4 regions of the Paenibacillus sp. JT31N17 genome follow, and region 3 is predicted to be linked to each of the others. Evidence: riboswitches for the same ligand, from Rfam matches in the RefSeq annotation. Region 3 holds a riboswitch; each other region holds the start of a gene.
What was found. Region 3 has a riboswitch for cyclic di-AMP ahead of AC0YOB_RS30245 (TrkH family potassium uptake protein). Riboswitches for the same ligand answer to the same signal wherever they lie in the genome.
Positions count from the first base shown of each region.

Region 1: it holds a riboswitch for cyclic di-AMP, as region 3 does, so the genes downstream of both, AC0YOB_RS21700 (3D domain-containing protein) here and AC0YOB_RS30245 (TrkH family potassium uptake protein) in region 3, are expected to answer to the same signal.
Region 2: it holds a riboswitch for cyclic di-AMP, as region 3 does, so the genes downstream of both, AC0YOB_RS13995 (hypothetical protein) here and AC0YOB_RS30245 (TrkH family potassium uptake protein) in region 3, are expected to answer to the same signal.
Region 4: it holds a riboswitch for cyclic di-AMP, as region 3 does, so the genes downstream of both, AC0YOB_RS33000 (C40 family peptidase) here and AC0YOB_RS30245 (TrkH family potassium uptake protein) in region 3, are expected to answer to the same signal.

Region 1 covers NZ_JBWDNP010000007.1:19,384-26,642, forward strand. Annotated here, with positions in the region: gene AC0YOB_RS21680 (helix-turn-helix domain-containing protein) at 1-665, opposite strand, end outside; gene AC0YOB_RS21685 (SGNH/GDSL hydrolase family protein) at 905-1,570, opposite strand; gene AC0YOB_RS21690 (acetylxylan esterase) at 1,589-2,551, opposite strand; gene AC0YOB_RS21695 (polysaccharide deacetylase family protein) at 2,792-3,721, shown strand; gene AC0YOB_RS21700 (3D domain-containing protein) at 3,785-4,456, opposite strand; cyclic di-AMP (ydaO/yuaA leader) riboswitch at 4,572-4,810, opposite strand; gene AC0YOB_RS21705 (PAS domain S-box protein) at 4,888-6,345, opposite strand; gene AC0YOB_RS21710 (TetR/AcrR family transcriptional regulator) at 6,476-7,099, opposite strand.
Region 2 covers NZ_JBWDNP010000003.1:469,461-476,719, reverse strand. Annotated here, with positions in the region: gene AC0YOB_RS14010 (hypothetical protein) at 2-430, opposite strand; gene AC0YOB_RS14005 (hypothetical protein) at 381-674, opposite strand; gene AC0YOB_RS14000 (sensor histidine kinase) at 1,012-2,313, shown strand; cyclic di-AMP (ydaO/yuaA leader) riboswitch at 2,657-2,820, shown strand; gene AC0YOB_RS13995 (hypothetical protein) at 2,936-3,400, shown strand; gene AC0YOB_RS13990 (hypothetical protein) at 3,423-3,782, shown strand; gene AC0YOB_RS13985 (hypothetical protein) at 3,960-5,306, shown strand; gene AC0YOB_RS13980 (WGxxGxxG family protein) at 5,415-5,744, opposite strand; gene AC0YOB_RS13975 (TatD family hydrolase) at 5,858-6,673, opposite strand; gene AC0YOB_RS13970 (ABC transporter ATP-binding protein) at 6,670-7,259, opposite strand, start outside.
Region 3 covers NZ_JBWDNP010000014.1:121,333-128,591, forward strand. Annotated here, with positions in the region: gene AC0YOB_RS30225 (succinate dehydrogenase cytochrome b558 subunit) at 1-652, opposite strand, end outside; gene AC0YOB_RS30230 (LysR family transcriptional regulator) at 873-1,775, shown strand; gene AC0YOB_RS30235 (cation:proton antiporter) at 1,884-3,125, opposite strand; gene AC0YOB_RS30240 (potassium channel family protein) at 3,173-3,835, opposite strand; gene AC0YOB_RS30245 (TrkH family potassium uptake protein) at 3,852-5,204, opposite strand; cyclic di-AMP (ydaO/yuaA leader) riboswitch at 5,282-5,484, opposite strand; gene AC0YOB_RS30250 (CPBP family intramembrane glutamic endopeptidase) at 5,728-7,259, shown strand, end outside.
Region 4 covers NZ_JBWDNP010000018.1:54,253-61,511, forward strand. Annotated here, with positions in the region: gene AC0YOB_RS32990 (M1 family metallopeptidase) at 1-693, shown strand, start outside; gene AC0YOB_RS32995 (hypothetical protein) at 759-1,574, shown strand; cyclic di-AMP (ydaO/yuaA leader) riboswitch at 1,973-2,126, shown strand; gene AC0YOB_RS33000 (C40 family peptidase) at 2,132-2,632, shown strand; gene AC0YOB_RS33005 (DEAD/DEAH box helicase) at 2,936-7,259, shown strand, end outside.

The sequences.
Region 1 (7,259 bases), on a different contig from region 3:
TGCCGCTCGCTCAGATTAAACACCTGAGCCAGATAAGCAAGTGTAAGCTTTTGATGAAAATGATCTTCCAGAAACACGCGGACACGGCGGGTCAGAATTTCGTGGCCGCCGCAGGCATAGGAGACCTGCTTTGTCGTCTCCCGTTTTTCATAGAAACGGGATAACAGAACGAGCAATTCCATCAGCTTGAAGCGAATCAGCAGCGGTGAGCCTGAATCCTCATCCTTGGTCTCGGCAATCATATCCTCCAAAATGCCGACGATGGCCGATGACTGTTCGGCGCTCAGGGTCATTTTTCGGGGCAGCCTGCAGCTGCCATCCATGAACGGCGTGATAAAAGCAAGCGTCCCGGACATCTCATGATCACCAGGAAGGCAGCCCGCCAGGGACTGCGGAACAAACAGAACATTGATAATCTCGATCCCGGAGCCGTTCAGATGCTCAATGGCATGCCGCTCGCCGGGATGAATGCTGTACATATCGCCCGCCCGCACCTCGTAGGGAAAACGGTCAATGAGATGCAAGCCTTCGCCCTGAACCACATATACCAGCTCGATGAAATCATGCGCGTGCTCATCAAACACGTTGTGCTGTCCATGGGAAGATCGCTGTACCCAGATGCCTTGAGCGTTTTTGCGGTATCCCGATAACGTCTTGACGGTCATGTTGATTGCTCCTCCCTAATGGATGCCCCGGATTAATACCAAGTAATTCACTCGTTTTTATATTATTTATAATAACGCATTATACGTTTCGGTTTCATGCTCTATCGGGACAATATCATGTCTTATTCGGACTTTTTCCTGCCAATATATCCCTGAAAAACAAAAAAGCCGCTTTAACCCGCACGGAGGCGGAAGCGGCTTTCGAATTTATCTTTACTGACAGGTTGAGTAGAATCGGTTCATACGAGCCCTTGATTATAGTCGAAGCCAATCCCCTGCAGGAATGATCTGGCCAGAACGGCATGTCCGGTCTGCGACGGATGAACCCGGTCCCAGGCAAGCGTAGCCGGATACAGATGCTCCAGCAGACGGTTGAATGCCGCCTGGGTGTCGACATAAATCGCATCGTACTTCCCTGCAATCCGCTTCACTGCTTCACCGTAGCGGTCCATCGTTTCACGCATCGCATCGGTTGGATTAGGTTCGATGTAGAATGGAGTCATAAGCACTAATCCCTTCAGAACGGGTCTTGTTCGGGCAACCAGCTCTTCAAGGGTCTGCTCGTATTCCTCCAGATACACATGGGCTTCCGTCATCGCAGGCACATCGAACTGCCGCCAGACATCATTGGTTCCGATCATGATCGACAGCCAATCCGGCTTGAGGTCAATGACATCGGTTTGCCAGCGGTCCTTCAGGTCCCTTACCGTATTTCCGCTTGTTCCGACGTTGACAACCCGAATGCCCAGCTCCGGATATACAGCCGTCAGCAGTGCGTCAACCACGCCGACATATCCTCTGCCAATCGCATTGAATAACCCTTCCCCTACCGGTCTTGCCCGGTCGCAATCCGTGATGGAATCGCCGATCATGACAAGCTTGTCCCGTTTCTCCAGCTTAAGCATAAAGGATTCCTGCCTCTCCTAGTAATTCCCCAAGAAATATTGAAAAATCTTGTCATGGTGTCCAGGCAGCCCTTCATGCCCGAAATCCGGATAAATTTCCAAACGCTTTGGCGCCGTTATCTTGTTGTAAGCGGCAAATTGAGTGGAAGGCGGACATATCGTATCCATCAGACCTGTTCCCATCAGTACCTCGCCTTTAATGCGTTCGGCCAAATACTGAATATCTATATAGCCCAGCTTGGTGAAAATTTCATCCTCCCGCTTATGCTGCGGGTCGAAATGACGGAAATAGGTGCGAAGTTCGGCATAGGCGTCCTTCGCCAGATCCATCTCCCATACGCGCCTGTAATCGCTCAGGAATGGATAGACCGGCGCCAGCTTGCGTATACGCGGCTCCAGCGAAGCGCAGGCAATGGTCAGACCGCCTCCCTGCGACCAGCCAGTTGCGAATACCTGCTCCGGGTCTACGTAGGGCATCTGCATGACAATGGAAGCCAGCTGCGCCGTGTCCAAGAAGATATGCCGGAACAGCAGGTTATCCGGCTGATCATCCAACCCGCGGATAATATGTCCGTGATGCGTATTGCCGGTCACGCCGCCGACATCCTGTGAAAGTCCGCCCTGCCCCCTGCAGTCCATGGCAAATACCGAGAACCCCAGCGAGACATAACCGAGACGCTCATGCCAATCGCCTACATTCCCGGAATAACCGTGAAAATGCAAAACCGCCGGCCGAGGCGTGTCCGCCTGACGGGGACGGGCATATTTAACATGAATCCGGGCACCCCGCACACCTGTAAAATAAAGATCGAAGCATTCCGCAGCAGGTGTCTGGAAGGAGCTTGGAACAAGCTCGATTTGCGGTTCGGTCTGACGCATTTCATTAAGGGCCCTGTCCCAATAATCATCAAAATCGGCAGGCCGGGGATTTCTTCCTGTATACGCTTGCAATTCGGCAAGCGGCTTATCAATTGTAGGCATTTCTCTAACTCCTTTGCTGTTGTGATTACTTTCCATGTTAGCGGTTTTATTCTTCATCTGTAAAGTTATTTTTGCAGAAAATTGCCCCGGAACAGCCTTGCCGTCCACGCTGCAGCAGCTTCGCTTCAGGTCATCGAGGTTTACCCGCTGCGTCGCATGCATGATCGGAAAACAGAGGGGCACAATGAATAAAGCGCAAGAAGCAATGGCTTGTCATTTATCAAAATATGGAGGGTTTACATGCTGCGGAATAATCATTGCGTTCGCTCTATACGAAAAACCGTTCTTATCCTCCTCGCGGTCATGATACTCTCCGGTTCATTTGATCCGGTGCGGAGACTTCATGCTGCTCCGCTTGATAAGCTCCCGGCTTCCTTACATATTCAACTTCAGAACGAGCCCGGCAGCCTGCCGCTTAGCATACCCGGCGTCAGTGAGCCTTCTTTCCAGAGCAGAGAGACAGGCCAGCAGAAGAAAAAGAAAATTTCGCGCCGTGACGCCACATCCTGGGTAGATCTGCAGCAGCGTTATCCCGGGACCTTCGTTATCGGCGGCCCGCGCAAGGAGAGGAAGGTTGCGCTTACCTTTGACGATGTGCCTGATCCCCGCTACACGTCCAAGGTGCTTGATATATTAGCCCGCCATAAAGTCAGGGCGACTTTTTTTGTAGTCGGATCGCGCGCCGCTTCTTATCCGTCCATAGTCAGGCGCATTGGCAGGGAAGGACATGTAATCGGCAACCATTCCTATAACCATGCGGTATTCTCGCGTATTTCCCTGTTTGCCTTCCAGCAGCAGATCCGCAATACGGACGCCATATTGCGTCCGCTCGCCGGTTATAGTCCCAGATTAATCAGACCGCCCTATGGGGAAGTACTGCCCGGGCAAATTGAATGGATGAAGCAAAACGGTTATATTGCCGTCAACTGGGATGTCGACTCTGTTGACTGGCGGGGCATCGACAGCAGTACGATATTGTTTAACATCAAGAAAACCCTGCAGCCCGGCTCTATTATTCTTCAGCATGCAGGCGGAGGCATCGGCCAGGATTTATCGGGAACATTAGAGGCGCTGCCCAAACTGATCAAGCTGCTCCGCAGCAAAGGCTATCAAATGGTTACGCTCCCCGAGCTGCTTGGAGAGCCGGCTGCACGAAGCGTAAAGCCCTGAAACCACCAAGCGGCGCCCCTGCAAGGGGGCGCCGCTCATTTATGATCGATTATATTTGAAGTATTATGATTTGCCCAGAACAAAAACCTTTACATATTGAAACCCGAACTCCTGGGCTTTTGCCTGCGATTGCGGTACAAAGATATCAATGCGATCCCCTTTGATCCCGCTCCCCATATCTGTCGCTACGGCCATCATGCCGCCAACAGGCAAACCGTCATGGTCATAACCGGTGATATACACCTTGCTTCCCATCGGAATACGGTTGGGATCAACTGCGATCGTACCCAGCTTGAGCGGGTTGCCGTAATAGTCAACCGGGCCCCAGCCGTTCTCGGATGCATCAGCTGTATAGGCGCTTGCTTTGGCTTGTACAACATCGGTATAGTTGTAGGCAAGTCCGTTGACTGTCACGGTATTTTTCGGCAGCGCTTTGGCCGTGGATTCCATTTTAATCGCCTTGACCGCCGCGGGCTTCGGAGCTGCTGCCGTTTTTTTCGCTGCCGATCCCGGCACTGTAATGGACAAGCCCGCATAGATGTTGGACGGGTCCACGCCTGGATTCGCTTTCACCAGCTGATCAAGCTGCACGCCGAATTGCTTGGACAACGTCCAGAAGGTATCATTGTCTTTTGCCTTGTATACCGCTGCAGCGTTTGCCGCCCCTGCATGGGCAAGAATTGCCAATCCAAGCACAGCTGCTGCCGCGCCTTTTTTCCATTTTGCATTTACCAAAACAAATGTCCTCCTTTTTATTTACGGGTTTATCGGCATGTTCTGATACAGAACTGTCTCCAAACTCCGTCATCGCTCAAACAAAGGCAGCCTCTCTCCCGATTGGTTAAGTATGCCTGTTTGTGCATGCGGCCTGCGAGGTTAGTTGTCGGATTCGGATTGAGGAGTTCAACCCTACGCCAAAGCGGATATGCCCGCTCCAAAGCGATTCACCCCCAGCGGATTTTCACCCTGCCAATTCGACTGGCTCGGATAATATTCCGCGAGGCAGGAAACAGATTATGGCTTGCTGAAAGCATCTGTTTGCTGCCTCATAAAGATCCCCCGTACGATAAGTTTCGGCTCGCGTTAAAGGATACCATAATTCTATCCCCCAAATACACTGGTAAATAGGTCCAGCCGCGAACAATAACTGGCTGAACGCCATTCATTTATCCCTCTGTCTCCCATTCAAAGGCAGGCAGCTCAACTGTGACGGTTGTGCCGCTGCTTTCCTCGCTTTCAAATTTCAGCGTGCCGCGGTGGGCTTCAATAATGCGCAAGCAAATCATGAGTCCAAGCCCCGTGCCGGAGCTTTTGGTCGAGTAGAAGGGGCTGCCTAGACGCTCAAGCTTATCCTTGGGGATTCCCACCCCTTGGTCTTGAATGCGGACAGTAAGCATACCCGCGTCCCCCTCCTTCAGGGTAATGGATAAATCTCCTCCGCTTGGCATCGCCTCTATGGCATTTTTCATCAAATTGATAAATACCTGCTTGAGCTGATTCTCATCGCAATATACCGTCGGCATCTTCGCGGCAAAATCCTTTTTCATCTCGACATTGTTCATAATCGCCTGGGTTTCCAGCAGCGTAATCACATTCTCCAATATGAAGACCAGATTATGATGGCTGAACTGCTTGACCTGGGGCTTGGCCAACGCCATAAATTCCTGCACGATCGTATTGATCCGGTCCAGCTCCGCAAGCATAATATTGAAATATTCATGATGGTCGCTTACCTTTGTTTTTAGAAACTGCGTAAAACCCTTTAAGGAGGTTAAAGGGTTTCGGATTTCGTGAGCGATTCCCGCCGCCATCTGACCTGCTACCGACAGCTTCTCTGACCGGATAATCGCTTCTTCCTCTCTTTTGCGCTCCGTCAAATCACGAAACACGCTTTGCACAACAAAGGGGCGTCCCTGAAAATTATGAATCCGGATGCCTGAAACCTCGACATCGATGATCCTTCCATCAAGGCTGACGATTTTGGATTTCATAAAGTCCAAAGGCTCATCCGAGGCCAGCAGCAAGCTCATGCGTTCGCTCGTCATTTGCCGGTAATCGGCGTAAATCAAATCCATATAGGTAACGGTAAATAATTCCTCAACCCTGGTGGCGCCAAAGAGGAGAAGGCCGGCATTATTCGTATATAAAATCGTTTCACCGTCATGAACGACGATGGGTTCAGGCAAATATTTGATCAGGCGCTGATACCTGAGTTCATGCTCACGCAAAATTTCATCCGCTTTAATCGTACTGGTGACATCCGTCAGCGTTCCAACTAGCGCGGGACGGCCATCATACTCGATCAATATACCCTTGGCCTCATAGTAGAACAGACTTCCGTCCTTCCTGAGCCCTCTGAGCCAGTTGCGGGTCCCCCTGCTTTCCCCTCTCAACCGACGGCTGATTTTGTCTTTGAAAAATGCCCGGTCTTCCTCGAAGACCAGTTCCTTGGGCTGCATACCGATAATTTCCTCACGGGAGTATCCGAACATCTCCGCCAGACACGGATTTACATACGAAATTTGATCTTCATGAAAAAGAAAGACGCCTATTCGCGACTGATCAACCAATTGATGCAGATGAGTGGAAATAAATGACTCGTATTGAGATTGTTGATCCTTCATAAAGCTCATCCCCCGACAGGTTCAAAAGAAGTATCCTTATCAATTCGCTAACATTTTATCATTTCCCTCCATGTCAAAGGACTTATTTACAAAGGCGTTTTAATGCCGATCTCTTGTTTTTTTATCGATATTAGGCCTTCATACCTGCCACCAATGTTCTTATTCCTTGATTGTAAATGGGGAGCGTCCTCTCCAAAAGCGAATCGATGGACTCCAGACTGCCGTTATAGGTGTGGACGAATCCCTGCATGTAATAAAATAAAATGCGCGCATGATTGAGCGCAGCTTCAGCGTCGGAAGCAGAACCCTCTTCATCCACCACATTGTCCAGCGCCTGAATCAGATGGCCGAATATACGGTTGCGGATCTGATTCACTTCGAGCTCGGGCTCCGGCTCATCCACCCTGCCGCTTCCCGATGTGATCAGAACATTGAAGAAGCTGCCATTGCTCAGGCAAAACACAGCATATTCCTGGCAGGCGCCAATCAATTTGTCCAGCGGGACTGCGTCCGCGTCTCCCAGCCTCTCCAGCATCCGGCCTTCCATCTCCGCAAGCGGCGGGATAGCGATCTGCTGCAGCAGATCCTCTTTATTCTTGAAATACAAATAGATCGCGGTATGCGAGCAGCCTGCCTCCTTGGCTATCTCGCGCATCGTTACCGACGGATAGCCTTTCTCTGCAAATAGCCGTGCAGCGGAATGACGGATAGCCTGCTTCATTTCCTCAGTCAGCATTTTTCGTCTTGTCGTCATGACTTTGACACCCCTTGTTTCGTTCTTTGGAATTTAAATAACCATTGGTTACATAATAACCGCCGGTTAATTTCGCGTCAAGTCAAACGAAGGGCGGAACCTGTGTGGTTGGTTGGGTCGCTCATAAGAGAAGCTTGAGGTAGCCATCATCAGGAGCTTG
Region 2 (7,259 bases), on a different contig from region 3:
GTCAGCACCCGGTAGAAGTCGCAGGAGCCGCCTGGCGTAGTATCGACAATGCCTGCTTTCTTCGCAGCGACTGCGCCTCCATGGCCCATTCCGGAATCGTTTCCATAGATTGTCTGCCCGCGAGCTCCGCTACTTTTGCTTTCAATTCTTCAAAGGCGGCTTTTTCTTCCTTGGTCATCTCTTCGTCACCCTCCTCCTCCACAATCCCGGTCTCGTCGTATTGGATCAGTCCATTCAACTTAATAATGGAGATCAGCTTGGCGGCATAGTCGGGATCAGTCGCATACCCGCACATATAGAAAGCCCAGCACTGCCCGGCTGGTGTTGTCGCAGCTCTTACAGGGGCATAGCGGCTTCTGGCAAGCAACAGATCCTGATCCTTATAAAAAGCTGTAGACGCTATCGTAAGCTCTGAATGAAGTGACGACATTAACCGCCTTGCCCCCGTATATTTCCCAGGTTCCTTTGCTTGCCATTTCTCCCGTCCAATAAGCGTTTGGCGCGCCGCTGCCCACCTTGTAGCCGCCCAGGTTGTTCCAGCTGTTAAGGTTTCCTTCCGTTTCCAGCCAGCTTTGGGCAAGACGCACCGAGGGCAATAGCGGCGATTCTTCCCGCCTGACCTGGAGAACGACAGGAGCCAGGAGTGCGAAGAAATCCGCTTTTGTATATCTCATCGTGAAATTTTCTCCTTGTGATAAGCTTGTCACGCTTGTCATACTGTTTCGTATTCAAACACACCTACTTTAATCGCGGCATGTGTGGACATCATGTACTCTTCATTTTCCGGACTGTACAAGTCTGTCAGAGTAAACTTGCGAGTTTCATTCTACCCGTCCGCCATACTCAAGTCTGTACTCAAAAAAATGAGTATTTATTTCATCCGGAATATGTGCTGATCGGCTGATGGCTGCAGCAGGATCTATGGAATTCTAATGGGAATTTTCGGAAAATCATGCTACCATGAAGGAAAACCCGCCGCTTAGGGTGGATTGACGGGTAGGAAAATAAAATATGATCTATTCGGCCATTATTGATCTTTTACTCGCAGCCATGATTTATTTCTACGGCCGCAAACACGAAGCGACCAAATGGGCGGTATTATTTCTATTTTTCGCTGGGCTTGGCAGTTTTTCGGATGTCGCTCAGGCACCTGTATGGCACAGTCTCTTCTTCTTCATCCTCCAGGCCTGCACCCCTTACGGCTTCATCATGTTCTCGATCGTTTATTCCGAAACCGCGATTCCCCGCGTCAAAAACATACTCACCTACGCGCTTGCGCTACCGATTATCATGACGCTGCTTATTACGCCGATGAGACCCGATATCCGGATGGATTTTCTCCTCCTGCTCTTCTGGGCGGTTCCCTATTATCTGGCCGGATGTTTTCTCATTATCTACGCCTATCTGAAAGAAAAGAACCCGCTTAAAAGAAGAAACCGTCTCATAACCGTCTGTTTTGTTGTTCCTCCCGTCATTATGATTGTTGTGGTCAATCACTTCGAAAGAGCTGTGAATACGTTTGGCAGCTACCGGTATATCAGTTATTTCGTCGTCATCGCTTTTGCCGTATTTATTGTGTCTGCGATCCGGTTCGGCGTGCTTGGCGTAAGAATCAAATTTGAAAAGCAGCTTCACGATCAGACGATAAAGGGAATTGCATCGGGGGCGGCCATGCTTAACCATGCCATGAAAAATCACATCACAAACATTGATATGCTGACAGGCCGTTTGAAAGAGCATGTACAGAACCGGCTGCATGAACAGGCGGACGAGGATATTGCGGTTATTCAAGCGGAGACGAGACAGATGATGCATATGGTGAAACGCATCAAGAAACATATAGAAGATATCGAAATTGTCGAAGGACCTGCAAGCTTGTCCGACATTGTCGCCCAGGCGCTGCTATCCAACCGTTATTTGCTTGAGCATAAAAGGATTTCCGTACTGACGGACTATTCTTTGCCCTGCAATTTGATTTGCGACAAGCTCCACCTTCAGGAGGTATTCGCCAATCTGATCCGCAATGCTGTTGAAGCGGTGGAAATGGACAATGGCATGCTGGCAATAAGAATACATGAGAGCAAGAAAGACTTCCTGGTTGATTTCTCCAACAATGGCAGGGGAATTGACAAGGAGACCCGCGCGCAGCTTTTCGAGCCGTTTTTCTCCACCAAGCACCATGAGGATAATTTTGGGCTGGGTCTGACTTATTGCTACCTGATCATGCAAAAGCACGGCGGAAGCATTGATGTGTCAAGTCAGCAGGCAGGAGCTACTTTTTCCATTCATTTGCCGAAGACACGCCGGGCATAAATAAATGAAAATGAAGAATAACGATTTGATTCAATGTCATTTGGCGCGGTTAATATTGTTACATGACCCCCCATTGATATAGTTTCATTTGGTCCGCGAAAGCTGCGGGCCACTTTTTTTGTTCACTTACTGACACAATCGGCCATTCCAGTGCGCGCTCACCCGGCTCATCTTGTTGGGGAAACTGAATCCTGACGCAGATAGAAGAGCGATTATGAACAGTTTCATCGATTGATTCCGTTTCCATGTACGAAATAGGGTCAAAAACCCGCAAATACCCGCCAAAATTGAATTTTACTTTAAAGGGTGGAAGGCGTATTATTTCTCTCAACAACTTCATACTCGTATGAAAACGCTGAATTCCCGCTAGGGAAACGGGGGAACCAATTAGAAACCATTCTATGGTTTCACGGGGTTAATCCTACTATTTGCTTGGCAAATACAGGGACGGGCACTCTCAAGCCCGAATCCGGCAGCTAACCTCGTAAGCGCATTGAGAGAGAACCGCACTCAAATCCGCCCGCAGCCCATATGTGCTGCCAAGCAGCCTGGGAGTAGAGATTCTCTGCTTTTCGGGCTTTTTTTTGCCTAAATTTGTTAAAGAACAAGGAGAGCGGTCAATATGATCGTATTATCAGATTCCCTGCCCCGTCTGAATGTCCGGCTTCAGCAAAAAATTTGTTTTATGGAGATGTTTCTGTATGACAGCATAACTGTCGCGAAGGCCGTACCGCCGGGAGCTGAGGCTCGCGGAACCGGTATTATTTTGCTCAATTTGACCAGCAGTGGCATATCCGGCTGGAGCGGATGCCCCGTTCCGGATGCACAGCAGCGATTCGATATTCTTCAATGGTCATCCGAATTTTTGCAAATGAAGGGTTTGTCTGTTGGCGAATGCCTTTACCATGTCCAGACGAAATGCGGCTCATGGAGCAAGGAGAGAAGAGAGCTTGCCGAATCTGCACTGCTTGCGCTTGAATTTAAGCTTGATCATCCCATTCATCTGAACACGGGCAAAAACAAGAAATGGGACCGTGCCGAGCTGTTTGATCGATCGCAATCATACTGTTATTATGCTTTGGACTAATCAGAGAAGGGAATGAGAACGGATGCTGGAACAGCTCTATCACGAAATTGAAAAAGCTTATATGGAATGCGAAGCGGAAATTTCGGAGATTCGTCCGGAGGAGATAGAAGTCAGAATCATCCGGAAATATCTTGTCATCCTGGCCAAATACGGCCCTGCTGCGGAAGATTCGGTTCCAGTTCTGGAGGGAGCGGGAATTTCCTTTCACCCTTTGAATGATCCGGAGCTCGAACAGTTCCATTCCCGGCTGAAATTGAAATTGGCGGAGCTGACGGAATGCCCCGTTCTCTCCATTCAATCGGATATAAGCGCCCACAAAGGGGAGAAAATGGAGCTGATTCTGTTTGGCTGCGATATTGAGAGCCTGTATATTCAGGATTGATTCTTTGGAAAACCACCTTGCGTCACCAAAAAAAACTTGCCGCATCATATCCAGCGAACGCCTATGGCACAAGCTGCATACAATGTATGACTTTTTACAGGCAAGAGAGGGTGATTCCAGGTGGAATTTCAGCTTGTCCCGCTGCATTGGGTTTACCTCGCCTTTATCGTCTTCATAATGGCTCTGCTCATCAAAAGGCGGGATACGACCTTAATTTGTGTGGTTGGTATTTTGGCGCTTGGTCTGCTGGCAACAGAAAGCCTCAGCGGATCAGTCAGCGGTATTTTCAACAGCTTTATCTATGCAACAAAAGAGCTGATCGGCACGATTTTTATTATTTCCATCATCGTCGCCATGAGCCGAATCTTGATTAAAACCGGCGTCAATGAGGTAATGGTAGCTCCACTTACGCGGTTCTTAAGGACGCCCGCTCTCGCCTATTGGGGCATCGGTTTGATTATGATGATTACGTCCTGGTTTTTCTGGCCTTCTCCCGGCGTTGCGCTTATCGGCGCTGTTCTGCTGCCGGTTGCCGTAAGAGTGGGGCTGCCGGCGCTCGGCGCGGCCATGGCCATGAACCTGTTCGGGCACGGGATTGCGCTTTCCGGAGATTATATTATTCAAGGCGCTCCGAAGCTGACTGCAGATGCAGCCGGGCTGCCGGTCTCGGAAGTAATGGAGGCGAGCATTCCCCTTGTAATCGTCATGGGTCTCGTCACAACGGTAACGGCATTCTGGATGATGCGGCGGGATATGAAGAAGGGAACGTGGAGAGACGGCCTTGTATCAGGGACAATCAGCGGGCACACGGCGAACCAGAGCGAAGGGCGCATCACCCTGCCTCACAAACAAAAGCAGCTGCTTGCCGTGCTGATTCCCGTGCTTTTCGCTATCGACGTGGCAGCCATGTTCATTCTGAATCTGCAGGGCGGGGACGCCACGGCGCTTGTAGGCGGCACTGCCGTGTTGATCCTGATCGGGGTCACGATGCTTGCTCACCGGAACCGGGGTCTGGAGGAAACCACAGCTTATTTGATCGAAGGTTTCCAATTCGGCTTCAAGGTGTTCGGTCCAGTCATTCCGATCGCGGCATTCTTCTATCTGGGAGACGCCGCTTTCACGGAAATGTTCGGCAATGTGCTGCCGGAGGGCTCTCACGGCATCGTAAATGACCTCGGGGTCGCGCTTGCCAACCATGTGCCGCTTAATCAGGCAATTGGTGCCGTAACGCTTACCGTGACCGGCGCGATTACGGGGCTGGACGGCTCCGGCTTCTCCGGACTATCATTGGCTGGTTCGATCGCCCAATTATTCGCATCCGCAATCGGAACCGGAGCGGCTACGTTGACGGCTCTCGGTCAGGTTGCCGCAATCTGGGTCGGCGGCGGAACCCTCATCCCCTGGGCGCTTATTCCGGCAGCCGCCATCTGCGGAGTTGATCCCTTCGAGCTGGCCCGCCGCAATTTGAAGCCGGTGCTGCTCGGACTTGCCGTGACGACGCTCGTCGCGATGTTTATCATTTGAGGTTGACGCTTGTTATGAGCGGTGGGCCGTTATAAAACGCAATAAACCCGATAAAGAAGCATAAGCTGCCCCTTTATCGGGTTTATCCGTCTTCGGCAAAGTTAAAGCTTATGTCCGCTCTTTACTGCGGCCGCGTAAGCCTACCAAACCGAGAAGTCCAAGCAAACCAAGCCAGCCCCAGTCCATATCATTGTTGTCATCGGCTGCATTGGCTCTTATGTTGTTGGCTGTAGTTGTCCCATACGTATTCATTCTAGGGTTTGTGCCAACACCTGCGGTATTGCTGGTTCTGTCAACCATTCCATTGTCCGTCCCCAGGTTTGTACCGGGATACGTTGTGCTGTTGTTCATGTTGGAGCGGTTCATGTCATGAGCAGCAAAAGCTGGCACCAGCAGCATAACAGAAAGTACCGCACATACGAACAGGCTTGCGATCATCTTTTTCAAGAGAAGACCTCCATTTGGGATACATGATTGTGTTCCCTCTTGTTTTCTCCTCTTGGCGATGCTTTTATGCAAAAATTTAATCCAAACTTATCCGCTCCGTTGGATTAGCTATAGAAATCCCGTGCATTATGAAGCAATATGGAAGCTGCCTCACCGACAGGTAAATCTTTCAGGGAGGCGATTGCCATAGCCACGTCCCGTACCATGGCCGGCTTGGTGATTTGCCCGGTGAAAGGACCTTCGAACGGCCAGGGACCGTCCGTTTCCGTCATCATCAGTTCAATGGGATAAGCGCTCACCATCTGCCGGATTTCTTCTTCATAAAGCACATCCGGTGTTACCGACAGAAAGTAGCCGGCTGCACGCATCCGCTCCAAAGTGGCTTCGGAGCCTTTGAACCAATGGAAATGCGCTCGCCGGACGCCGTGCTTCTCCAGAATATCGCAGGCTTTGTCTCCATCCTCGTAGACCGCGTGCAGAACGACCGGACGGTCCAGTTCGGCAGCCAGAACGGCAAATTGATCAAGCGCCAGCAGATAAGGACTCTCATCAAAGTCCAATCCCGCTTCACGGGCTTCCATACGCGAATAATAAGGCAGCCCAACCTCCCCGATTGCAAAAACCTCATCGGCCAGATGGCGCTCTCTGATCCATTGTACAAGCTCCTGCAGCTGACCCTCGCCAGGAAGAAGCTGCTCGGGATGAAAGCCATAAGCCGGAATCACTCTTCCCGGATGCCTTGCGGCAATTTCCCGGTTTATTTTGCAGGAATCCAGATGCATGGATACGGCAACGACTGCGGCAATTCCGTTGTGGAAAGCTCCATTCAGCAAACTCTCCCGTTCCTCCGGCGCATATAAATCCACATGCACATGCGCATCGATATACAAGCCTTCGTTCAAGCCGGTATTCCCTTTCAATGCATAGCCTCCTCCTTGCGCTTGCTCTCAAACGTTCCATCCGGCTTGAGAAGCTCATAAATTTCCAGCTTCATGGCATTGAATACCGGTTCATTCCACAGCTGCTCCCCGCTGCGCGGGCGCGGGAAAGGAACCGCAACTTCCCGGAGAACGACGGCCGGAGAAGCCGACAGCACAATGATGCGGTCCGAGAGCAGGAGCGCCTCTTCAATACTGTGAGTGACAAACAGGACAGACCGGCGGTGTTCCTCCCACAGGGACAGGAGCCAGGTTTGCATTTGCAATCTGGTCAGCGCATCCAGAGCACCGAAAGGCTCATCCAGACACATCAGGGGCTGAGGGGAAAGCAAAGCACGCAGGAACGAAACGCGCTGCTGCATGCCTCCGGAGAGGACATGAGGATATGAGTCAGCCAATCCGCTTAGACCGACGCGTTCCAGCCAATCCTTTGCCAGGGTCCGACCTTCTCTGCGGGGGATGCCCGCTATGGATAAAGCAAGCTCAATATTGCCCGTTACGGTCAGCCAAGGCAGCAATGCAGCCTGCTGCGGCATATAAGCGATTCTGCCCCGCTCGCCGAGACTGA
Region 3 (7,259 bases):
ATGAAGCAAGAGAAGCCGCTTCCTTGAACTCATCCCCACGGAAGGAGAAGAGCGATAGCAGAAACAACAGCGATACGAGAACGAATACACCCATCCATATTCTGGAGGAGATGCGCTGCGCACGAGGTCCGACCGTAATGCCCCAACTCACAAGGAAAGCCCACATTCCGTTGCTAAAATGGAATGTCGCCGCAACGACGCCGATAATGTAAAAAACAAGATAGAAGCCGTTGTTGGTAATATCGTGCATCAGACCGCCCAGCTGTTCATGAGTGACTTCGCCGATCATAACCTGGTAGCGCGTTTGATACAGATGCCAGAAAACGAAGATAAATGTGATAACCCCCGAAATCCGTTGTGCCGCAAACGCCCAGTTGCGTCCATACTGAAACCGCCCGGTGTTAATATTGGACTGGTACGCAACGTACAGGCCGTACACGCCATGGAACAGCAGCGGCAGCCAGATGCCGAACAGCTCCAGGAAGAAAACAAGCGGCAGGTCATTCAGAAACTTGACACTGTCCTTAAATCCCTGCGGGCCGCCCTCAAAAGCTGCATAATTGGTCAGCATATGTTCAACAATGAACAAGCTGAGCGGTATCACTCCAAGCAAAGAGTGAATCTTGCGCGATAAATACGAATTTCCTTTCATAACGTGTGCGTTCTCCTTTCGCAACTGTGAGTTGCTAACATTCGCCAATCTTCGCCAAAACCATTCTCCATTGTAACTCCCGCCCAATTATGCGTCAACAATTAGCATGACACATTTTATTCACAGTTCACATAATACTCCTTTTACACTTATAATGGAATTGCTTATTATTCATTAAAACTTATAACAAATACACATATGTAAGGAAAGGGTTGAGGAAATGCTTGAAGAATTGAATGTGTTTGCCATCATTGTAGAGCAATCCAGCATGAACAAGGCTTCAACCGCGCTTAATTTATCCCAGCCCGCTCTGTCGCGGAAAATTTCCAAGCTTGAGCAGGACTTGGGAGTCGAGCTGTTCAAGCGGGTCGGCAAAAGATTGGAGCTGACGCGGATCGGCCGGCTTACCTATGATTACGCCATCGAGACCAGACAGCAGCATCTCAGGTTCCTGAAGATGCTTGCCGAATACAAGACTGCGGGCCGCTCCTCCCTGACGATCGGCGCGAGCCTGACCACCCTGCAGACGACGCTGCCCGATCTGATTCAGGCGCTGACGCAGCAAAGCTCGGAGCTGGATATCAAGGCCATCACCGGCAAAACGCATGAGATTGTTTCGCTTGTCCGCGACCGCAAAGCGGATCTCGGCATTGTTGCTTCTCAAATCGACGATCCGGGGCTGCGCTGCGTCCCCCTATTCGAGGATCACCTGGTGCTGGTGCTGCCGCGCAATCATTTTGTAATGGACAAGGGCGAGCCCGTCATTGGCGATTTGAACGGCATGCCGATGATCCTGTTCTCCAAAGGCACCTGGTACCGTATTCTTACGGACGAGCTGTTTGAAAAATATCATCTCCTGCCCGACGTCAGAATGGAAATTGACTCCTTCGAAGCGATATTGCGCCTGCTCCACACATGCCGCGCCGGAACGCTTCTGCCCAAATCATATTTGCGCGAGCAGATGCTGAGCGACAATGACCTGATCAGTGTCACGATCCGCGAGCTCAAGGAATCCAAGCGCACCACCTCCCTGATTCATGCCGAGACGGACAGCTTGAGTCCTGCCGTCCGCTTGTGGATTGATGAGATTGCCAAGCTCTACAATCCGAGAAGAAACGGCTGATGCTGCCCCGATGCTCCTACGATAATTGAGAACATAGATCGTGGAGCGGACCTGGTCAATAAGTTAAATAAAACAAAAGGAGAAGGCAGCTTCGGCGCCCTCTCCTTATTATTTGCCAATTTCCGCTTCCGAATCCATTCCGAGCTTTCGGGCCACCCAGGCAGTGGTGCTTGCCTGTAGCAGAATCGTCAGCATAATGGCCATAAAGGTTACCGATGCAATAATATCGGCGTGCTTGACCCCCATTCCCGCCAGCATGCCGGATAAAGCGGCCGGTATAACGCCAGTCTCCCGCACCCACATCATGAAGGTCATTTCCTTCAGGCTCCACCGGGACTTGCGGTCCGGCAGCGCGGAAGCAAGCACGGTCGCTGGACGGGCAATGAACATCAGCACAAGCACCGCAAGCAGGCTCTGCCACCAATAATCGGCCAGCAGCCTGAAATCCACCTGGCTGCCAAGCAGGATAAAGATCAGCATCCGCATCATAACGGTTATATTATTGGAAAAATGATTGATTTCTTCCTTTTTGCCCGCCATATCCATTCCGAAGGATTTCGAATTCCCCCAGATCAGTCCCGCTACAAAGGTAGCCATAAATCCGCTCACATGCAGCATGTCGCCAATCAGATACGCGCCAAGCGCAGTAGCGATCATGGCGATGGTTGTGTAATCGCGCAGCACACCAATGCGGATGTGGGCAACCAGACCGACTATAATAATCCCCAAAGCCAATCCAACGGCAATGCCGCCGAATGCCGTCCGGATAAAATCCCATGTTATGACGCCGGCAGAAAGCGCTGAATCCCCTACAGCCGCACTCAGGAGAGCGAACGTAATAATCGATCCTGTCGCATCATTAAAGGCTGATTCACTCTCAACCGTTTCGCGTAGCCGATTGCGAATCGTCACTTGCCGGAACACAGGTATGATAGAAGCAGGATCTGTGGAAGCGATGACCGATGCGGCAAGCAGCGCATACAGCCAATCAATGCCAAACAGCAAATGCACCGCCGCCCCGACAATGCCAACTGTGATCAGCACGCCGGGTACGCTGAGCAGACCAACCGTCCAGCCCACCTGCTTCAGACCCTTCAAACCGATATTTCTCCCGCCGTCGAACAAAATGATGGAAGAACCGGCTACAAGGATCAATTGATTAATCAGCGAGCCGCTTGACTCATTAATCCAGTGGAAACCCTGTCCGATTGCCATTCCCACGATTATATACATGGCAACATCCGGTAGCCGCAGTCTGGATGCCAGCGTTCCTGCGATCATGCCAGCCGTCACAATCGTGAGCAGCAGTAAAAACAAGTGATGAATTGTTTCTGTAGTTGATGTCTCCATTTGCCGCTTTCACGCCCGTTTCATAATGAAGCAGTCGCTGATTTCCCCTAACGGGTAACGGACTCCTCGAATTGTTCAATCTGTTGGTTGGTCCCGATGACAACCATGACATCCTTCTCAGCGAGCACATCGGTTGCAGTAGGAGCAATAATGATTCCTCTGGGCTTATTGATTGCAACAATGCTGCAGCCGAATTTAGCTCTGGGATTAAGATCCTGCAGGGATACGCCGTTAAGACATTTTGGCACCGCCAGCTCGGCAATCGTATAATCCTTTGACAATTCAATATAATCAAGCAGATTAGGCGACACCAGCTGATGCGCGACACGAATGCCCATATCCCGCTCCGGATAGACTACGCGGTCCACCCCGATTTTCTCCAGCACCCGACCATGCAGCTCGCTCATCGCCTTGGCCACGACCTTCTTCACGCCCAGGTCCTTAAGCAAAATAGTCGTCAGAATGCTCGCTTGAATATCATCGCCGATAGCGACAACACCACAGTCAAAATTGCGTACGCCAAGCGACCGCAGCACTTCCTCGTCCGTTGATTCCGCCACGACGGTATGCGTCAGATGCTGACTCATATCCTGAACGGCTTCCTCGTCCTTATCAATGCCGAGCACTTCATATCCAAGCTCCACTAATTCCCTGGCCAAACTTGAACCGAAGCGGCCAAGTCCGATAATGACGAACTGATGATTCTTCATCGTGTAATAATTTCCCCTATCCAATAATAATTTTGCCTTCCGGATGACGATATAATTCTTTCTCCGAACGCGGCCCAAGCGCATAGGCGAGTGTCAGAGGACCCAGCCTGCCGGCAAACATGGTCAAGCAGATAATAATCTTGCCGACCGTGGAGAGCTCCGGTGTAATGCCAAGCGTCAAGCCTACTGTCCCGAAGGCTGAGGTAGTCTCGAACAGGATTTTCAAGAAGGCCTGATCCTCAGTCGTGGAGAGCACCATGGTGACGACAATGACAAGGGAAAGCGATAACAAGGTAATGGTCAATGCTTTGAAAATGCGCTCACGGGCAAGACGGTAGCGAAACAGCACAATATCTTCCCTGCCCCGGATCATGGCAATAACCGCACCGATTAGAGTCGTGAAGGTTGTGGTCTTGATTCCGCCTCCTGTAGAACCCGGCGAAGCGCCGATGAACATCAGGATAATGGTCAGGAACTGTGTGGCCTGCCTGAGTGAGGCAAGGTCAAGCGTATTGGCGCCAGCTGTACGCGGAGTAACCGACTGGAAGAAGGAAGCCAATATTTTGCCGCCCCAATGAAGGGAACCGAGTGTCCTGGCATTGGTGAACTCGAATATAAAAACAACAACCGTTCCGAATACAATCAAAAAGCCGGTCATAGACAGTACTACTTTGGAATGAAGCGAAAGTTTCTTATTATTGCGATATTCTACGAGATCCGAGATAACAATAAAACCGATCCCGCCTGTTATGATCAGCAGCATCGTCACGATATTGACCAAAGGATCATTAACATACTCCGTAAGGCTTACATACGGAACCCCGAACTGGCCGAATAAATCGATGCCCGCATTATTAAAGAATGAAATCGCGTGAAAAATGCCAAAATAAACTGCCTTGCCAAGCGGCATATCAAACGACCAGCGGATGGCAAAAAGGACAGCGCCAACGAGCTCAATGGTCAACGAGTACAAAATCACTTTGCGTATGAGACGCACAATGCCTTCCATGCTGGTCTGGTTCATCGCCTCCTGCAGAATGAGCCGTTCCTTCAGGGATATGCGCTTGCGCAGAACAAGAGCAAACAAAGTGGCCATGGTCATAAAGCCGAGACCGCCAAGCTGAATCAGCATCATAATAATGATTTGGCCGGGAACCGAATAGTGGCTGCCTGTATCCACAGTCACGAGCCCCGTCACGCACGTTGCCGTTGTTGCTGTAAATACCGCGTCGATAAATGGCGTCGGTAAGCCATCCCGCGAGGCAAAGGGCATGGAGAGCAGCAAGCCTCCAAGCAAAATAATGAGCGCAAAGCCCGTTACCAATATACGGGGCGGCGACCATTTGGAAATATTGAAAAAAGATAGCATCGTAGGATTTGTCCCACCCCTCCTGGCTGTTTGCGCGCACAAAAAAAGCACTGGAAGCCCAAGTGCCAATGCGTTTGAGTCCTGTTCCACGAAGCCTGCGAGGTTAGCTGACGGATTCGGGCTTGAACAGCTGCCCTATTCACAAGCAGTTCAAAATTACGCTGCTTGTTGAAATTCACCCCGTGCTGTCCTTTAATGAAATCGCATAAGCTTAAGCGACCCGTTCAAGACAGCTGTATGGTTCCCCCGTTTTCATTTCGAAATTCGGCTTTTCATATGCAATTGATACACATTATAATTGCATTGTTCTGGAAAAAACAAACGACAATTAAGGAGGAAAGGAACCGTTTTCAGGCAAAAAAGACGACCCTCGGGCCCAAATCGGCACATCCTGTTCATTATTGTCCATTTAACTCGACCACAAAACGTATTTGCGAGCATTCGCATGGAAATTATCGAGACAACTATGATAAGGTAGATGTATGCGGTTTACTGCTTGTATATTGAGATTAGAGGTGCAAACATGAATGTTTATCAGCTGCGGCCCAACTGGAAATTCTATGCATGGTTAGGCGTCATTGGCATTGTTATTTATTTGCTCGTACAAGTTGTACCGCAAACCTCGGAGTCTTTTTTTGACTCGGGCAGCAAGAAGGTAATCGCCAAAAGCAAAGCCGAGCAGATTGCTGAGGATTTTGCCCTGCAGCAATTCAAGCAGCTGCCGGAGAGCATCCATGCGGTTCACCAATCCGATTCGATGCTTTACGGTTATCTGTCCAAGGAAAAGCAGACCGAGACCTACGACAAGAAATATGACAGCCGCTTCCCCACCGACACATTCCAGGTCACGGCGGCGATGCCTGACGGCAGCCAGATTTTTATTTATGTGCATATGCAGGAAGCCAAGGTTGTCGGCTGGAACCAATACAAGGAGATCCATACCACTATCCCGCAAGCGACCCAGATAAGCGACGCTGCTATGAAATATGCCGTCTCCCAAGGATTTAAAGCGAATGAACTAAGCATGACCAAGGCAGACCCGGAAACAGGCAGGATCTCGTACAAGGTTAACGGCTATACGATCGGAGAATCGCAGCTGATGCTTGCGATGAGAACAGAGAAAACAAGCGATGGAACGCTCATCATTGCCGAATACAAGCCCGGCTTCACGGTTCCGGCCAGTTATTCGAGCTATGTCCAGGCCCAGCAGAAGCTTGCTTCTTTCCTGTCCCTCCTCGGCAGCATTCTGCTTTCCTTTGTCCTGTTCGTCATTGCAATCGTCTATGCCGCGCTTTACCGCAAGCATTCCTCGTTTACACGCGGTATTGTACTGACTCTGCTGTTCCTCGTCATGTATTTGGCGAATGACTTCAATCTCATGGACGGTCTGCTGGCGAGTGCCGGCGAGGACCCTAATGCGATGGCCTACGCGGCCATTAATGTCGGCATTACCTGTGTCGTCACGATTGTGATGGGCATTGCCGTTTATTTCTCCCTTGTCGGCGGCGACGCCCTGTGGAACTCAATGGGCAAACGGATGTGGCCGCGAATGGGAGAGGAGGGTTATGGCGATCATGTATGGCGCAGCATGTGGCTCGGTTATCTGATTGCTTTCCTGCTGCTGGGACTGCAGACCGTCATCTTCATCGTGCTGGTGAATGTTACCGGCGCATGGTCAACCTCGGATGTCACGCAGTCTCCATACAACCTGGGCATTTTGTGGATCTTCCCCATGCTGGCCTGGTGCGCCGCCATTTCGGAGGAGGCTTTGTACCGTTTTTTCGGAATCGGCCTTTTCAAAAAATGGTTCAACAATACGTTCGTCGCTTCGCTTATTCCCACTATTATATGGGCGCTTGGCCATGTTACATATCCCATTTTCCCTTCCACCACACGGCTGCTTGAATTGACCGTTATCGGGCTTATCTTCAGCTTCATGTTTCTGCGGTACGGTTTTCTCACGGTCGTATTCGCCCATGCCGTATTCGACAGCATCATGATGGCTATTTCCCTGATCTTCACGGGAACGCCGGGCAATATCATCATGGGCATCGT
Region 4 (7,259 bases), on a different contig from region 3:
AAGGTGATGGAGAGCGAATACGGCGTAGCTCCCAATCTTCCTGTGGAAGCCAGCTACATGACCGATCCCGCACCGCTCAAGCAGCTTTCCTGGTCCTACCACAGCCATAATCATTATGCGGAAAATGTGTACATGCGGGCCAAGCTCGTCCTGTTCGGCATCGAGAAACAGGTCGGTCCGAAGATCATGAGCAAGATCATGCGGACGTACTTCCAGAAATACAAGTTCAAGCATCCGTCCACGGCGGATTTCCAGCATGTTGTGGAGCAGGTCACCAAGACCAAGTGGAACGATTATTTCAGCCAGTTTGTCTACGGCAATCAGATGTCCGACTATTCGGTTGAATCGATTGCGGTCAAGCCTGTGAAGGAAAACGGCACTGTGAAGTATGAGTCAACCGTGCTGATCCGCAAGAATGGCGGCAGCTACGGACCTGTCCCGATTGTTTTCCAGTTTGCCGACGGGACGACCCTGCCGAAGGTTTGGGATGCGGCGCAGATGCACATTCAATATAAGCTGGTGCATTCCTCTCCTTTGCTTTGGGCAGCGATTGATCCACAGAATGAGAACGTGCTCGACAACAAGCATATTAACAATTTCATGAAAGCCGAGCTTCCGGAGAAGGTACAAACGCGCTGGAGCATTGGCGTCGCCAAGCTGCTGGAGGGGATCTTCACTTCCCTTGCCTGGTAGCCTGGCGGCCTGGAGCCGGCAGGTACCCGCCAAACAAATGGAGAAAAAAGGAGGTGAAGGCTTGCATGAACCATCATGTGAAGCAAGGCTGGCATCTGACGATGAAGCATTTTTACATCATTATTATGCTGTTCCTGTACGAGCTGCTGTGGGGCTTCTTCCTCTACCGTTCGGTTGAAGGAATTATGGTCCCGCTGCTGAAGCGTTACCCGGACAGCGCACCCTCGGACGGAGCTGTGGCGCTTTTCCTGACGGAGGCGCAGTTCCAGCTGCTCAAGACCGATCTCATTCGTCCCTATATCTGGCTCTTCGCAAGTCTGCTGCTCGGGCGCATGCTCCTGACCCCGTTCCTGAACGCCGGGCTGTTCCATTCCCTGCATCATGCCCAGGATGAGAACGGCACAAGATTTATCAAAGGAATCCGAACGGCGTGGAAGCCGATTGCACTGCTTTACGGCATCGAAACGGCCTTGACGCTGGCTCCGGGCGTTTGGCTGCTGCCCAAAGCGCTTGATGCCCTGCTCAGCAGCGGCAGTCTGGCGGACATCGCCAACAAGGTCGGGCCCTGGGCCGGCGGTTGGCTGGTGTGGGCGGCTCTGCTCCACCTGCTCTTCCTCGCCATGCAGTTCGGCGTTGTGTCCGGAAACGGCGCGCTTCGCTCATTCTGGGGCGGGGTGCGGCATCTTATTCCGCTGGCCGGCATCTCGCTGCTAATGTGGGCCATTGGAATGGCGCTCAGTCTGACCATGGCCTCGGCCTCTATGCTCTGGGCCGGATTGATTGCACTCATTTTGCATCAAAGCTATCATCTGGTTCGTACGGTTATGAAAGTGTGGACAGTAGCCTCGCAATATGAAGTATGGCATTCCAAGCAGACCTGACCACCGCTCTTACTAGCGAAACAGGCAGCAGGCAGAAGTCGGTTCAGTTGCCGGTGAGAACTTAAAAATATTAAAGAGGGATCAGCCGTTTTGATGCGGTTGGTCCCTCTTTGTTTTGAAAATATGACATCTGAAAGGCGAATTAGAGAAACAGGCGCAGTCAGATATTGTCGATAATGCGGGTGAAATTGGAAGCATTCATCTGCCGGTATGGACTTAAGTCTCAAGTTTAGACCACAAAAAAAAGGCTCCTGCAAATGCCGGAAGGCCCTTTCGCATTTTTTGCAATAAGATAACGAGACGAGTTGTCAAAAAGTTTCACTCTAATAATTCTAATTTGTGAACAAATTGTGAATTTGGAAGGAGATTCGCTAAAAAAACAGAATTAGTATGCCAGCATGAAAAAATTGCCGAATTCTCTTGGATGAGAAGCGGGGGAACCATCTTGGGTGAATTGATCCCGACATTTGCTGCAACGAATGTCAGAGGGTATCATAGGGAGCCTTCAACCGAACCCCACAGCTAACCTCGCAGGCAACCGGAAGGGGTCACATTTTTTGAAAAAAGTTTCTGCACTACTCATCGGTCTAGCATTGGTACTCTTGTTCCAAGTTGGGAGCGCACTAGCAGACTCCAAAATGGACGGCGTTATCAGTGATGTGATCGGCACTCCTTACCGCACGGCAGGGACGACTACCAAAGGATTTGACTGCTCCGGATTTACGATGTACGTGTTTGACAAACTCGGCGTCTCGATCTCGCATTCATCCTCCGCCCAGTCCAAGCTGGGCAAGAAAGTAGTCAAGGACGACTTGATTGCTGGTGATCTCGTATTCTTTAATACGAATGGTCGCGGCATTTCGCACGTCGGCATTTATGTTGGAGACGGCAAGTTTGCTCATTCCTCCTCCAGCAAGGGCGTTACCATTAGCAGCCTCAGTGACTCTTACTACGTTAAACGCTATGTTACTGCCCGCCGCGTAATGAGCCCTGAGACATTCGAGAAATACGCTGACGAACCTTCTGATGAATTGGTTGACAGCGAAGACGCTGGTTGATCAGTGTCAATGAGCGTTCGCTAACGAATGCTGATGCATAGCCGCAGCAGCTTGTCCGATTGGACAAGCTGCTGCGGCTTTTGCTTTTTCATTTGGGTGTATGAAATAAGAAGCGGCACTTATATATACCCCGTATGTTCCGGTATTCAAACAGTCCCGTGCATGCTGGATGCCGTCAAAATGGACCCGATAGACCCGGGCGTTGTGCGAAGGGTGCCGGCGAATCTCGCAATCGGAGGGAAAATGGGTATAATATAACCACAATCCCAACCTTGATGTATGAATGAAAGGAGCTGTTAGGTGATGGCAGAGCTTTCCCCTGCGCTGCAGGTGTTTCATCCGACTCTTGCGGGGTGGTTCCGGCAGGCCTTCGGCGAGCCGACCGATATTCAGCTGGACGCCTGGGCTTCAATTATGGACAATCATCATACGCTCATCGCAGCACCCACCGGCTCCGGTAAAACACTTGCGGCGCTGCTGCCCTGCCTGAACGGGATCGCAGTGGGCAAAATCGCCGCCACGGCCCCGGGCAGCAGCTGGAAGCCAGGTGTGCGCACACTTTATATTACGCCCTTGAAGGCGCTTAATAATGATATTCAGTACCATATCATCGGCTTTATGGAGGCCATTGAACGTTTCCATGAAGAGCATCAAAGAGCGGAGACCCTCGCTTGGCCGGGAGTACGCTCAGCCGTGCGGACCGGGGATACGTCCTCAAGCGAGCGCGCCAGAATGGTGCGCAATCCGCCGGATGTGCTGGTTACCACCCCTGAATCGTTCTACCTCCTGCTTACCTCCGAGAAAGGACGCGGCATGCTGCAGACGGTGGAAACGGTCATTGTCGATGAAATCCACGGGCTGGCTGGAGACAAGCGGGGAGCTCATTTATCCCTGTCGCTGGAGCGGCTGAGTGCGTTATGCCCGAAGCCGGTGCAGCGCATCGGAGTCTCGGCGACACAAAAGCCGCTTGAACGCGTTGCCCGCTTCCTCGGAGGCTGGGAGCAGCGGGCCGATGCGGCGGCCGGTCATCCAGCCGCGGACGCTCCCGGGGCGGCCGGCGAACGGGAGGAAGCCGTCAGCCCGCAGGAAGCGGATACAAGCTCCGGGCGCAAGGCGGGCGGGCGTTCTCTATACCCTGCAATACCGGATTCCGTGCACAATAGCGGCTCCCTGCCGCCCGCTGCCGGAGCAGGTGCAGAGACCGGGCAGTGCCCGCACCCGCTTGGCTACAGTCAGCGGCCTGTTACGATCGTCCTGAGCCGAATATCAAAGTCCATTGAGGTTCGGGTTACGATGCCCGACCTCAGCAAGCCGGCCAAGACCCGCGAAGCCGTCTGGCTGCCGATCGTTGACCGGGTGTTCCAGTTAATGAACGACGCCCGGTCTGTGCTGATCTTCGTCAACAGCCGCCGGCTGTGCGAGCGGCTTGTGCTCCGGCTCAATGAGCACGCCGGCTACGAGATGGCGCGCGCCCATCACGGCAGCCTCGCTCGCGAGCGCAGGCTAACGATCGAGGGCATGCTCAAGGCAGGCGAGCTTCGCTGCCTCGTGGCCACCTCGTCACTGGAGCTCGGCATCGATGTCGGACATGTCGAGCTGGTCATTCAGATCGATTCCCCGAAGCAGGCCGCGGCCGGCATTCAGCGGATCGGGCGCGCCGGGCATGCCGTGGGCGATGTGAGCCGCGGCTTCATCCTGGCCCGCGGCCGCAGCGAGCTGCCGGAATCCGCCGTGCTCTGCCGCGATATCACGCGCCGTGATATCGAGGAGATCGTACTGCCGCAGGAACCGCTTGATGTGCTCTCCCAGCAGATTACAGCGATGGTCGCGGCGGAGGATCTGGAGGTTGGCCGCCTCCACGCGCTTATTTCGCGGAGCGAATGCTACCGCGAGTTTCCTATGGGGCGTCTGGAGGCTTCGCTGAAGGTGCTGACCGGCTTTTATCCCTTCGCCAAGCCGCTTGTGGATTGGGACCGCAGCCGCGACCTGCTCAGCAAGCGGGCGAATACCGCCATGGCCGCAATCACCGGAGCAGGAACGATTCCGCAAAGCTCCGCTTATCCGGTTCACCACGCGGACAGCCGCGTCCATCTGGGCGAGCTGGACGAGGAATATATCCACGAGAGCCGTGTTGGAGATGTGTTTCAGCTCGGCACGTCCTCATGGATGATCAGCTCCATCCAGAACGACCGGGTTTATGTAAGGGAAGCGCCGAACCGCTTCAGTGAAATTCCCTTCTGGCGTGCGGAATCCGGGGGACGGAGCTATGAGCTCGGCGTAAAGCTGGGACAATTCATGGGCGAGCTGGAGGCCCGCATGCATTGGGGCGAAGAGGACACCGGCGTGCAGCCCGCTTCTTTGCCGGGGAATTCAGGCGGGGGCGGGACGGATCAGCCCCCGCCGGATGAATCGGAAATCGCGGCCATCCACTGGCTGGATACGGAGTACGGACTCGATGCAAATGCTGCGGCAGAGCTCATCGGATTTGCCAAATCCCAGCACCGGGCGCTGGCTCTGCCGACTGACCGCAGGATCGTCATTGAGCATTACCGCGATCTGATGAACCAGACGCGGGTTATTATCCACAATCCGTTCGGCCGCCGGATCAACCGGACCTGGCTGCTTGCCATTGAACATCAATTCAAGCGGCTGCTTCCTTACAAGATGTACGGCAATGCAAAAGACAACGGAATCGAGCTGGTGCTGCCGGAATGGGATGCCTCCTGGCTGAAGACATTGTGGCATATCACGCCGGAGAGTATCGAGCCGCTCATGACCGAAGCGATCGCCGGATCGCCGCTGCTGGCCATCGCCTTCCGGCGTATAGCCGAGACGTCCCTGCTGCTCTCGCGCAGCTTTACCCGGACGCCCATGTGGCAGAAGCGCCTTCGCAGCGAAGAGCTGCTGAAGCAATCCCTGCCGTATGCGGAGCATTTTCCTTATTTGCAGGAAGCGATGCGGGAATGCCTTCATCTGTATCTGGATATCAACGGCCTGAAGCGGCTGCTCACAGACATCTCGACGGGATACATGGATATCGTGGTGCAGGAAACGAATACCCCGTCGCCTTTTGCCGCACAGTTTCTGTGGGAATACGTGAATGCGCAAATCTATGAAGGCGACGGCTTAAGCGAAGCTACGCAGCTGCAGCTGATGAGCGTCAGCAGGACGCTTGCAGGTGAGCTGTTCGGCGAGGAGGCCGTGCGCCGGGCCATCGATCCGCTGATTGCCGGCGATGAGGCCAAGCGGCTGGAAAGCGGAGATCTCATCCCCTCTTCCTCAAGCGAGCTGTATACGCTGCTCAAATGGCGGGGGGATCTTTCTTTCGGGGAAATCGCAGCAATTGCGGGCGACGCCGGGGATTGTTCGGATTGGCTTAACGTTCTGCAGCAATCGGGCAGCGTGATGACCATGACGTTCGGCGGGGAAGTCCGTTATATCTGTACGGACGAGAATGATATGTACGAGAGCTTTCCCGGGACGGACGGCTCGATTGCCTTCGTTGCCGGGCGGTTCGCCCAGCACCGGCTCTCCTTCACCGAGGAGGAGCTCCGCGGGCGGTATCCGGCCCTCACTGCAGCGGACGCCGAGCATGTTGTTCTGGCGCTGATCCGGCTGGATCTTATCGAGCAGGCCCCCTTCGCCGCTGACAGGGACGAGCGGATCTGGACGAGCCGGAGCGTGGCTAAACGGCTGATCCGGCTGACCATGGAGCAGGCTCGCAAGCAGGCGGAGCCCGTCGATCCGATTCGCTGGTGCGCGCATATGTCGATGCTGCAGCATGCTTTGCCCGGGACGCAGCTCAGCGGCATTGACGGCCTGCGGACTATTATTGAGCGGCTGCAGGGATTTTATCTGCCGGCATCGCACTGGGAATCGATTATTTTCCCTGCCCGGATCACGGGCTACCGCAAGGAGGATCTGGATCTGCTCTGCGCATCCGGTGAAGTCCTGTGGCTGGGGCGCAAGGATGAGGGCGAGAAGGAAGGTAAAATCGCCTTTTTCCTCGCTGATGCAAAGCCGCTTTATACGCCTTATGTGAAGCAGCCGCCGGCTGAGCAGTCCGGCAACCCGAAGCTGCTCGCTCTGCTTCAAAATAGCGGGGCAAGCTTCCTCACCAAGCTGAGCCGCGACTATGGCAAGCCGCCTTCCGAGCTGCTGGCCGACCTGATCGATCTGGTGTGGGAGGGCCGCGTCTCGAACGACCAGTTCGCGCCGCTGCGCCTGCAGCTGATCGCCAAGGGCAAACAGCATGCCAAGACCGGATCAGGCCTTGGGCGCTGGTATTGGGTTGGCTCCCTGCACGATCATGACAGCGCGGAGCCCGGCCGCGGGCAGCCCGAAGCTGCCCAGAATCCGTCGGCGGTTGAAGCCGGGGCTGAGCCTGCCTTGTACTGGACACAGCATTTACTGGACAGCTACGGCATTATATCCAAGGAATTAGTCTCGCATCTCTCGCCGTTCAGCTGGGATGAGCTGCTGCCCGTGCTGCGGCAGCTGGAGCATTGGGGCGTGGTAACGCGCGGCCTTCTTGTCGAGGGCGTGCCTAATCTGCAGTTTGCCAGACGGGAGCAGATCGCTTCCGTACGTGAGCCGGTATCGGCCCGTAGTGGCGATTCCATCACGG